Regions from separate parts of the Arthrobacter sp. MMS24-T111 genome, predicted to be linked through region 2. Evidence: predicted binding sites of a transcription regulator. Region 2 holds the regulator's gene; the other holds the start of a gene.
The links. The regulator LexA, encoded in region 2, represses DNA repair genes until DNA is damaged. The targets are predictions, from matches to a motif close to TCGAACANNTGTTCGA.

Region 1 (4,413 bases), 710 kb from region 2:
TTGAGGATCTGCTCATGGAAGACCGTCACACCATGGGTTTCCTGGAGCACGGGCTTGAGGTCCGGGTGTGGATACACCTCCGGGGCGAACCCATGGCGGTGTTCCAGGAAGGGGCGCACCATGTCCGATTTCATGGGTCCCGGCCGGAACAGGGAGATGTCGATAATGAGGTCGTTGAACTCCCGGGGTGCCAGCTTTCCAATCAGTTCCCGCTGGCCCGGCGATTCGATCTGGAAACACCCGAGGGTGTGGGTGCTGCGGATCAGCTCATACGTTGGTTCGTCATCGAGGGGGACGGCGTTGAGGTCGATCCGCCCGTCAGCGGCTATGTAGTCAGGTCCGCTGCCATCCGGACCAGCCGGGTGGCGGCCCGCAGCCACCACCTCGGCCTTGGACGGGTGCAGGCGGATCACTTCCCGGACCGCGAAGGCCATGGCGCTCTGCATCCTGACACCGAGGACATCAAGCTTGAGCATTCCCATGGGATCCATGTCGTGTTTATCGAACTGGCTCATGGGCAGGCCCAGGCCGCTGGGCTGGACCGGGGTGCGGTCCAGGAGCGTGGCATCTCCCAGGATGACCCCGCAGGGGTGCATCGAGATGTGGCGGGGCAGCCGGTCCAGCCGCTCGGTCAGGTCCACCAGCAGGTCCAGTTGCTGGTTTCCGTCGGCGTCCCGATGCTCCACCCGGCCGGCGAACTCCTTGAGTTCGGGTTTTTCCTGCAGCGCTTCGCGAAATTTCCTGGCTGAGAACCGCCACAACTGCTTGGCGATCTCCCCCACTTCGTCGTCGTCCATTCCCAGCGCCATCCCGGCGTCGCGCACGGCTCCACGGGCGCGGTACCCGTTTTGCATGCTCATCAGGGTGACGCGCTCGGAGCCGAAGCGTTCGAAAATTTGGCGGTAGACGTTATGGCGTTCAGCGCTTTCGACGTCGATGTCGATGTCCGGCAGGGTGGCGCGGTCGTTGGAGAGAAACCGTTCGAAGATGAGATCGTGCTGCAGGGGATTTACGTGGCTTACCTCGATCAGGTAATTGACCAGGCTGGACGCCCCGGACCCACGGGCTGCAGCCCTGACTCCCATGTCCTGGATCATCCGGGACACCTCCGCCACAGTCAGGAAGTAGGACGAGAATCCCAGGTTCCGGATGATCCCCAACTCATGCTCCAGCCGTGCCAGCATCGTTTTCTCGTCGGGACCGCCGATCCCCGGGAACCGCCTGCCAATTCCGGCATGGCACCGCTGGATGAGTTCCATATGCGGATCCCGGGTGATGCCAATGACCGATGCCTCCGGCACCACGGGCTGCTTCCATCCCATGTCCGAGGCGGGATCCATCCGGCAGAGGTCGGCGAGCGCCTCGGTTTGTGCCATCAATTGCTTGAGGTCGGCGGTCCCATACCCTGCTGCGGAAATGATTTCCTTGCCCAGGCCGAGCATCTGTTCCGCAGTTTTCAGCCACCCCTGGCCGGTGGGCTGGAGCAGCGGTTCCCCTGCCAGCTCCGGAAGGGACTTCAGCGTCCGGGCAGAGTCCAGGACGTCCGCGGTGGGCGCCCCGTCCGCAGCGCAATACCGCACCGCGTTGCTGAGGATGGCGGGGACGTGGTGTTCTTCGGCGAGCCGGAGCATGCGGACAGCATGGGCCGTGCTGAGGGGAAAGCCGGGCGCGCTGAGCTGGGAGACGATTTCTGCAACGACGGTTCCCGCGGGCATGGCATCCAGCCATTGTTTGAAAAGGGTTCGGGGGCGAAGGTAACGCCGTCCCCCCATGGCCCTGCCGACGTCGGAATCCGGTCCAATCAGGACGGTCAGCACTGGCTTGAGCGTTGCAGGGTCGAGGGTCCGGGAGGCCAATTCGGCACGGGTGACAGCCACCGGCACTGTTCCCCCGGCCTTCCCGGAGGTCCTGGCGTGGGCATCGGAAACCAGCCGGCATAGAGCACGGTACCCCGCGCCATTGTTGTGCCCGCGGGCGAGCACCACCACCCGCCCGGCTACCTGCGTGCGGTGGTCCCCTTCGTCGTCGAACACCGCAAGGTCCACCCCCACGATGGGGTCGATGCGCGCAGCCATGCAGGCTTTGAGGTGCTTGATGGTGCCGTACAGGCCGTCCCGGTCGGTGCAGGCCAGGGCAGTGGCGCCGTCGCTTGCGGCGGCCTGGACAAGTTCCTCCGGCCAGGAGACGCCGTAATGGGCGCTGAATGCTGTGGAAACGTGAAGGTGTGTGAAGCTCATGCTGTTCTGGGGCGAAGGGCGTCATGGATCCGCAGCAGCCGCCACCGGCCGCTGCCAACATGCCGGGTGAGGTCGAGGGTCAGGGGTTCTGAAGCATTGTTCGCGTCAGCGGGAAGCACCTGGATGCGCCAGATTTCGTGGTCCACCACGCCTGGGCCGCTTCCCAGGGGAGCCCTGGCGTCTTCAGCCCACCACTGTCGGCGTTCATACCACCGGACAGGTTCGGCGCAGATGAGGTAGTCCCGGCCTGCCCACGTTAACGATTCAGGCTGCCCGGAGGTGGAACATGCCACGTCAATGGACTCGCTGAACATGCCCATGCGCGCCTCCCGGACGGTACTCCCCAAATGCTTGATTCGAATATGTGTTCGAATAAATAAAGTCTACGCCGGGGAGCCGGCAAAACATAGGCGGGGGTGGACGGACCGTGCGGCAGGGAGCAGGATGATGGCATGAGTACCGATGACGCACTCCTGAAGCAGGCAAGCATCAAGACCCAGGACTCCACCCTGGTGGCCACGTTCAATATTGATGGCGCCATTCCGGGGTCCGGCGCCTACGTGGTGGGCTTGATGGGAGCCACGCCGGACTATTCAACGCAGCGGCGGCTGTGCATTGAATTCATGAACGGGGAGGCCATTGCCTGCTACGCGTTCAACCGGGACCAGGGAATCGAGGAAGACTACGACCTGTCCGGCGTATCCCACTCGGACAGCACCATCACCGGGAGCTTTCCCGCCACGGCCTTGAACGGGCTCGGGAAAGGTCACGTCCTGTCAGCCTTCAGCGAGGCGGACGGACGGGAGTTCCAGCATGGGGTTCCGGTGGAGGAAACCCTGTAGGGGTTTCCTTAGCTGTTTTCCTTATGAATCTTCAGTTCGAGTTCAATGAACGCGGAGATCATGGCCCGGTAGGTTGACTCGACGATGTCCGGGTCAATGTCTTTTTTCTCTGCCGCGGCCCGGACGTGCTCGATGATCCGCTCCACCCGGCCGGGAGCCCGCACCTCGGCGTCGTCGCCTTTGAGGGTGCCGGCGATCCGGATCAGCCGCTCGCGGCGGGCGATGAGGGTGACGATCTGGTCATCCACCTCATCGACTGCGACCCGGACAGCTGCGAGCTGTTCCTTGTCGGCCTGGGCATCCCGTTCGTTTCCTTGAATTGTCGCCATCTTCTGACAGTATCGAAGCATGGAGCCAAGAGTCGACTTTATCTCCCTCGGCGTCCGCAGCGTTGACCGGTCGCGGGCCTTCTACATCGACGGCCTTGGCTGGCCGGTCCACCGTGAGGTTGCCGGGGAGGTGCTGTTCGTCCAGGTGAACCACGGGCTGGTGCTCTCGCTGTGGGACGTCCGGCAGATGCAGGCGGAGGCAGGCGTCAGCCCGCCGGACGGGGTTCCCTGCATCACCCTCAGCCATAACGTGGGGAGCGCCGGGGACGTGGACCGGGTCATGGAAGAGGCTGCAGCGGCGGGGGCAGTCATCATCGCCGAACCCGTCACGCAACCCTGGGGCGGCTACACGGGGTACTTCGCGGATCCTGACGGGTTCCGCTGGGAAGTCGCGTACAACCCCACCTGGACCGTGGACGACGCCGGCACGGTCACCGTGTGACGGCGTCCGCACCCCTGGCAGGGACTGCTAGAACAGTGCCTCCACAGGGCGGATCAGGTCCGGTCCGTTGTTGCGGACGTTCCCCACGTCCTTGCCCACGGACTCCACGTGCCAGTCGGCGGCAGCTTCCTTGACCCCGGCCCGCACCAGGTCCACAAGGGCGGCTGCGTCGTCAGCCTGCGGGTCCAGCCAAGCCTGCGTGGTGGCCTTGTCCATGGGCAGGGGCACGCGGTCGTGCAGTTCCGTCAGCTTCCCGAAGATGGTGGATTCAGTCCCGGGCGGTGGGGTGTCCGCTGTGAGGATGGATGTGGACAGCAGCCAGCGCCCTGGTTCCCCTTCCGGAATGGACGGGTCCTTCCACCACTCGTACAAGCCGGCGAATACCAGCCCGTGGTCCTCACCGGGGTGCACATAATAGGGCTGCTTGGACTTCCCGGGCCCTTGCTTCCATTCGTAGTACCCGTCGGCGGGGACGGCGCAGCGGCGTGACTTCACGGCCTTCCTGAACGCAGGCTTTTCCAGCACCGATTCGCTGCGGGCGTTGATCATGCGCGACCCGATCC
Region 2 (4,413 bases):
TCCTTAGTGGGAGAAGGAGTGGTTCAGGGCGCCCAGCGCCGCAGTATCAAGTCTAGGCGGGAAGCGCGGCGTGGCCGGCAAGGATGCGTTCCAGGGATGTGAGGAAGGCTGTGGTTTCCGGCTCAGTACCTGCCGTGACCCGCAGGTGGCCCGGAATTCCCACGTCGCGGATCAGCACGCCCGCGTCCAGCAGTTCCTGCCAGACCTGGTGCGGGTTCTCCAGGCCACCGAAGAACACGTAGTTGGAGTCGGACGCCGCAGGCTTCAGGCCCATCCTCGTCAGCTCAGCCACAATCCGGTCGCGCTGCTGCTTGATGTCCTGCACGTCGGCCATCAGCGCTTCCCGGTGCTGGAGGGCCGCCAGGGCGGTTGCCTGCGTGATGGCGGACAGGTGGTAGGGCAGGCGCACCAGGCGCAGGGCATCGGTGACCTCCGGTGCCGCGGCCATGTAGCCAAGGCGGGCCCCGGCAAGGGCGAAAGCCTTGCTCATGGTGCGGGAGACGATCAGCCGCTCCCTGCCGGGCAGCAGGGTCAGTGCGCTCGGGGTGCCGTCGTGGGCGAACTCGTGGTACGCCTCGTCCACGATGACGATGGTCTGGCTTGGAACACCGGCCTCGTAGACAGCCTCGACGACGTCCAGTCCCAGGCCGGTGCCGGTGGGATTGTTCGGCGAGCAGAGGAACACGATGTTCGGCTGCAGCTCCCTGACCTGGCGGGCAGCGGACTCTGCGCTGAGGTCATAGCCCTCGGCCCGGACACCGGTGATGTATTCCGTGTCGGTGCCGCTCGCCAGCAGCGGGTACATGGAGTACGTAGGCGGAAAGCCCAGGGCAGTGCGGTTCGGGCCGCCGAAAGCCTGGAGGATTTGCTGCAGGACCTCATTGGAGCCGTTGGCGGCCCACAGGTTGGTTTCGTCGAGCCCGTGGCCAAGGTATTCGGCCAGGGCCTTGCGGAGCTCGGTGAACTCCCGGTCCGGGTAGCGGTTCAGGCCGGCGGCGGCCTCCGTCACGGCGGCGCTGATGGCTGCCCGCACGTCCGCCGGGACGCCATGGGTGTTCTCGTTGACGTTCAGGAGAATGGGGACGTCCAGTTGGGGCGCCCCGTAGGGAGTCAGCCCGCGAAGGTTGCTGCGGAGGGGTAGCCGGTTCAGGCGTTCTAGCTGGTCGTTCACCTGAACAGTTTAGTTGCCGTGGCAATTACCAGAAAATATGACACTTTCCGCCTGCCCCGGAAACTGCCGGGGCAAGGAGCTGACGGCAGACTCCGGGTGGGACGGGCACCGGCAGGTTCCAGGCCGCGGCGCCCACGGCCGCCGCTCCGGGGCGACCGCTCAAGGGCAGGTCAGTGGCTGGGGACGAAGAGTTGCTGCCCGGGCAGGACGGCGCCGGCGGACAGGTTGTTGAGCTGGACGATGTCCGCCACGACGTCGCGCGCATCCCGGTTCGGAGCTACGGCACCGGCGATGGACCAGAGGGACTGGCCGGGCTGGACGGTGACTGTCACCGTAGGTGTCACGGCGAGGTCCGCGGCGGAGTCGGAGGCCTTGGCCGGGGAGTGGAAGAGTCCCGCCAGTGAGAGCAGCAGGACCGCGACGAGAATCAGCGGCACTCCCACCAGGACGATCCGGCCCCGCCGGGTCAACCGAAGCGGCGCCGGGGATGGCGCAGTTCCGGCACTGATCCGCCGGTTGCCTGACATGTGGCGCTCCCCGGCCAAGAATTCCGGACGGGAAATGCGGGAAAGAGTTAAAGCTGACATGAACTGAGCCCTCCTGGACCTGCCGTGCTGCCCGGGTGTCCGCCGCTGCCGTCCTGCCTGCCCTGCCGGAATACCAATCTCTTCCGGCCAGGTCTTCGAACAGGTCACGCAGTGATTAGAACACATATTCGAACTTTGCTTACTAAGTTTTAGCACCTATCAACGAACAATGTCGAGACTCGCTAGAACAAATGTTTGAAAAAGCAATGTGGCTGGCCTAGCTTGGAAACCAAGAACAACCACCACTGAAGTTGAACAGCAGGGTCTGACAATGACAGCGGCGACCCTTCACGCAGCGCCGGCCAACGGCGTGGGGCGGAAGATCCGGCGGCAAGCGAAAGGCATTGGCGAACATGGCAGCAGCAGCCGCCGGGGGCAGGACGGCCCCGCAACCAAAGAGGACTCCGAAGGGGCTTACCCCACGGCAAAAAAAGATCCTCGAGACCATCCAGCGGTCCGTCAATGACAACGGCTACCCGCCCTCGATGCGCGAGATCGGCGACACGGTGGGCCTGGCGAGCTTGTCCAGCGTGACCCATCAGCTGTCCCAGCTGGAAAAGCTGGGCTACCTCCGGCGCGACCCGAAGCGGCCGCGGGCCATGGAGGTGCTCATGCCCCTCACGCTCGACGGCGGCGCCGGGAAGCCGCTTGCCGCGTCAGCACCGCAGACGCCGGGCGCCACCGTAACGGAGCTGCCCACCGCGCTGGACACCGCCATGGTTCCGCTGGTTGGCCGGATTGCCGCCGGCGGTCCCATCCTCGCCGAGCAGCTCGTTGAAGATGTCATGCCGCTCCCCCGCCAACTTGTCGGCCAGGGTGAGCTGTTCATGCTCAAGGTGGCCGGAGACTCCATGGTGGACGCCGCTATCTGCGACGGAGACTGGGTTGTGGTGCGCCGCCAGGCGGACGCCGTCAACGGTGACATCGTCGCTGCCCTGCTCGATGACGAAGCAACCGTCAAGACTTTCCGCCAGCGGGACGGCCACACCTGGCTGCTCCCGCAAAACACGCAGTACGAACCCATCCTGGGCGACCACGCGACCATCATGGGCAAAGTGGTCTCGGTGCTGCGGTCGCTCTGACACCGCCTGTCACCTCCGGCCGCGGCAGGCCTCTATCCGGAGGCCTCCGCGCCGAGCCTGGTGAGCGCGGCCAGCGCCTTGCTGCGGTCCGTCGTGGACCAGAAAGGCGGCAGCGCGGCCCGCAGGAAGCCCGCATAACGTTCGGTTGCCAGCCGCGAATCCAGTACCGCCACGACGCCCTTGTCGCCGGTTGACCGGATCAGCCGCCCGGCGCCCTGCGCCAGCCGGATGGCCGCGTGGGTGGCCGACACCGACATGAAACCGTTGCCACCGGCTTGGGCCACGGCCCGCGACCGGGCTGTCATGAGGGGGTCGTCCGGTCTGGGGAAGGGAATCCGGTCGATCACCACGAGCCGGCAGGACCCGCCCGGAACGTCCACCCCCTGCCACAGGGACATGGTCCCGAAGAGGCAGGTGTCCGGTTCGTCGGCGAACTGCTTGACCAGGGCGGTCATGGTTGACTCGCCCTGGCAGAGCACGGTCATATCGACCTTGGGCCGCAGGGCGTCGGCGGCCTCTTCCGCAGCGCGACGCGAGGAAAAGAGGCAGAGGGCACCGCCACCGGATGCTTTGATGAGCGCCTCGAGCTCCTCCAGTGCTTCCGGCGAAACACCCCGGCCGGGTTTGGGCAGGTGTCCCGCCACGTAGAGGATGCCCTGTTTGGGGTAGTCGAAGGGTGAGCCGACGTCCACGCCGGTCCAGCTGGGAAGTCCGTCGCCTATCAGTCCCAGTCCGCCCGCTGCCGGTTCGAAGGCGGACCCGATGGCCAGGGTGGCAGAGGTCAGCACAACAGTGTGACCGGCGAAGAGTCCTTCCCTCAGCCGCCCGGCAACGGACAGCGGCGCGATGTTGACCAGGACCGGTGCATGCTCGTCAGGCTGGGAGTAGCCCTGGCCGGGGTCGAAGGTGCTCGCGCGCGAGAACCAGACCACCTCGCGGTTCTCCCGGGCAGCCAGCAGCCGTTCGCACAATTCCAGGATCAGCATGAGGCGGGACCGGGCGAGTTGCCGTCCGCCGTCGGCCGTGGTGTTGCTGTCCCCCTTGGAATCGGACAGCGCCGCGCGGCAGGCCTCACGCAGCTGGTCCACGCAGTCCAGCTGTTCGTCGTTCAGGCCATTGGGCAGCAGGCCGTTCGGCGCCCCGGCGAGAGCCAGCTCAAGGTTGGCCGCCGCCGCGTTCAGGGCGTCAACGGTGATGGCCGTGTGCTTGCGGGCACCTGCTGCGGCGGCGTGCACCATGGCCACGGACAACTGCCCGGATACGGCCCCGGTGACACGGTCCTGCAGTTCATGCGCCTCATCCACCACCACGACGTCATATTCGGGCAGCACCGCGAGCCCCTCAAAGGCACTGACGGCAAGCATGGCATGGTTGGTCACCACGACGTCTGCCTCGGCCGCGTCCTGACGCGCCAGTTCACTGAAGCATTCAGCGGCCATGGGACATTTTTGCGCGCCCAGGCATTCCATGGAGGTCACGGATACCTGCCGCCAGGCCCGGTCGGTCACGCCAGGTAGGAGCTCGTCACGGTCGCCGGTGGCGGTCTTCTCGGCCCACTCCCGCAGCCGCACCA

Region 1: a site for LexA is predicted at 2,594-2,609, ahead of ACX5I6_RS14300 (DUF6504 family protein). Genes of this name have one in related genera too.

Annotation. Positions count from the first base shown of each region.
Region 1 is NZ_JBTZRO010000001.1:3,033,428-3,037,840, reverse strand. Features, by position in the region: gene ACX5I6_RS14305 (DNA polymerase III subunit alpha) at 1-2,237, opposite strand, end outside; gene ACX5I6_RS14300 (DUF6504 family protein) at 2,234-2,557, opposite strand; gene ACX5I6_RS14295 (hypothetical protein) at 2,690-3,079, shown strand; gene ACX5I6_RS14290 (chorismate mutase) at 3,088-3,408, opposite strand; gene ACX5I6_RS14285 (VOC family protein) at 3,428-3,850, shown strand; gene ACX5I6_RS14280 (SOS response-associated peptidase) at 3,878-4,413, opposite strand, start outside.
Region 2 is NZ_JBTZRO010000001.1:3,746,503-3,750,915, forward strand. Features, by position in the region: gene ACX5I6_RS17545 (histidinol-phosphate transaminase) at 53-1,171, opposite strand; gene ACX5I6_RS17550 (LysM peptidoglycan-binding domain-containing protein) at 1,342-1,698, opposite strand; gene lexA (transcriptional repressor LexA) at 2,112-2,840, shown strand; gene ACX5I6_RS17560 (ATP-dependent DNA helicase) at 2,873-4,413, opposite strand, start outside.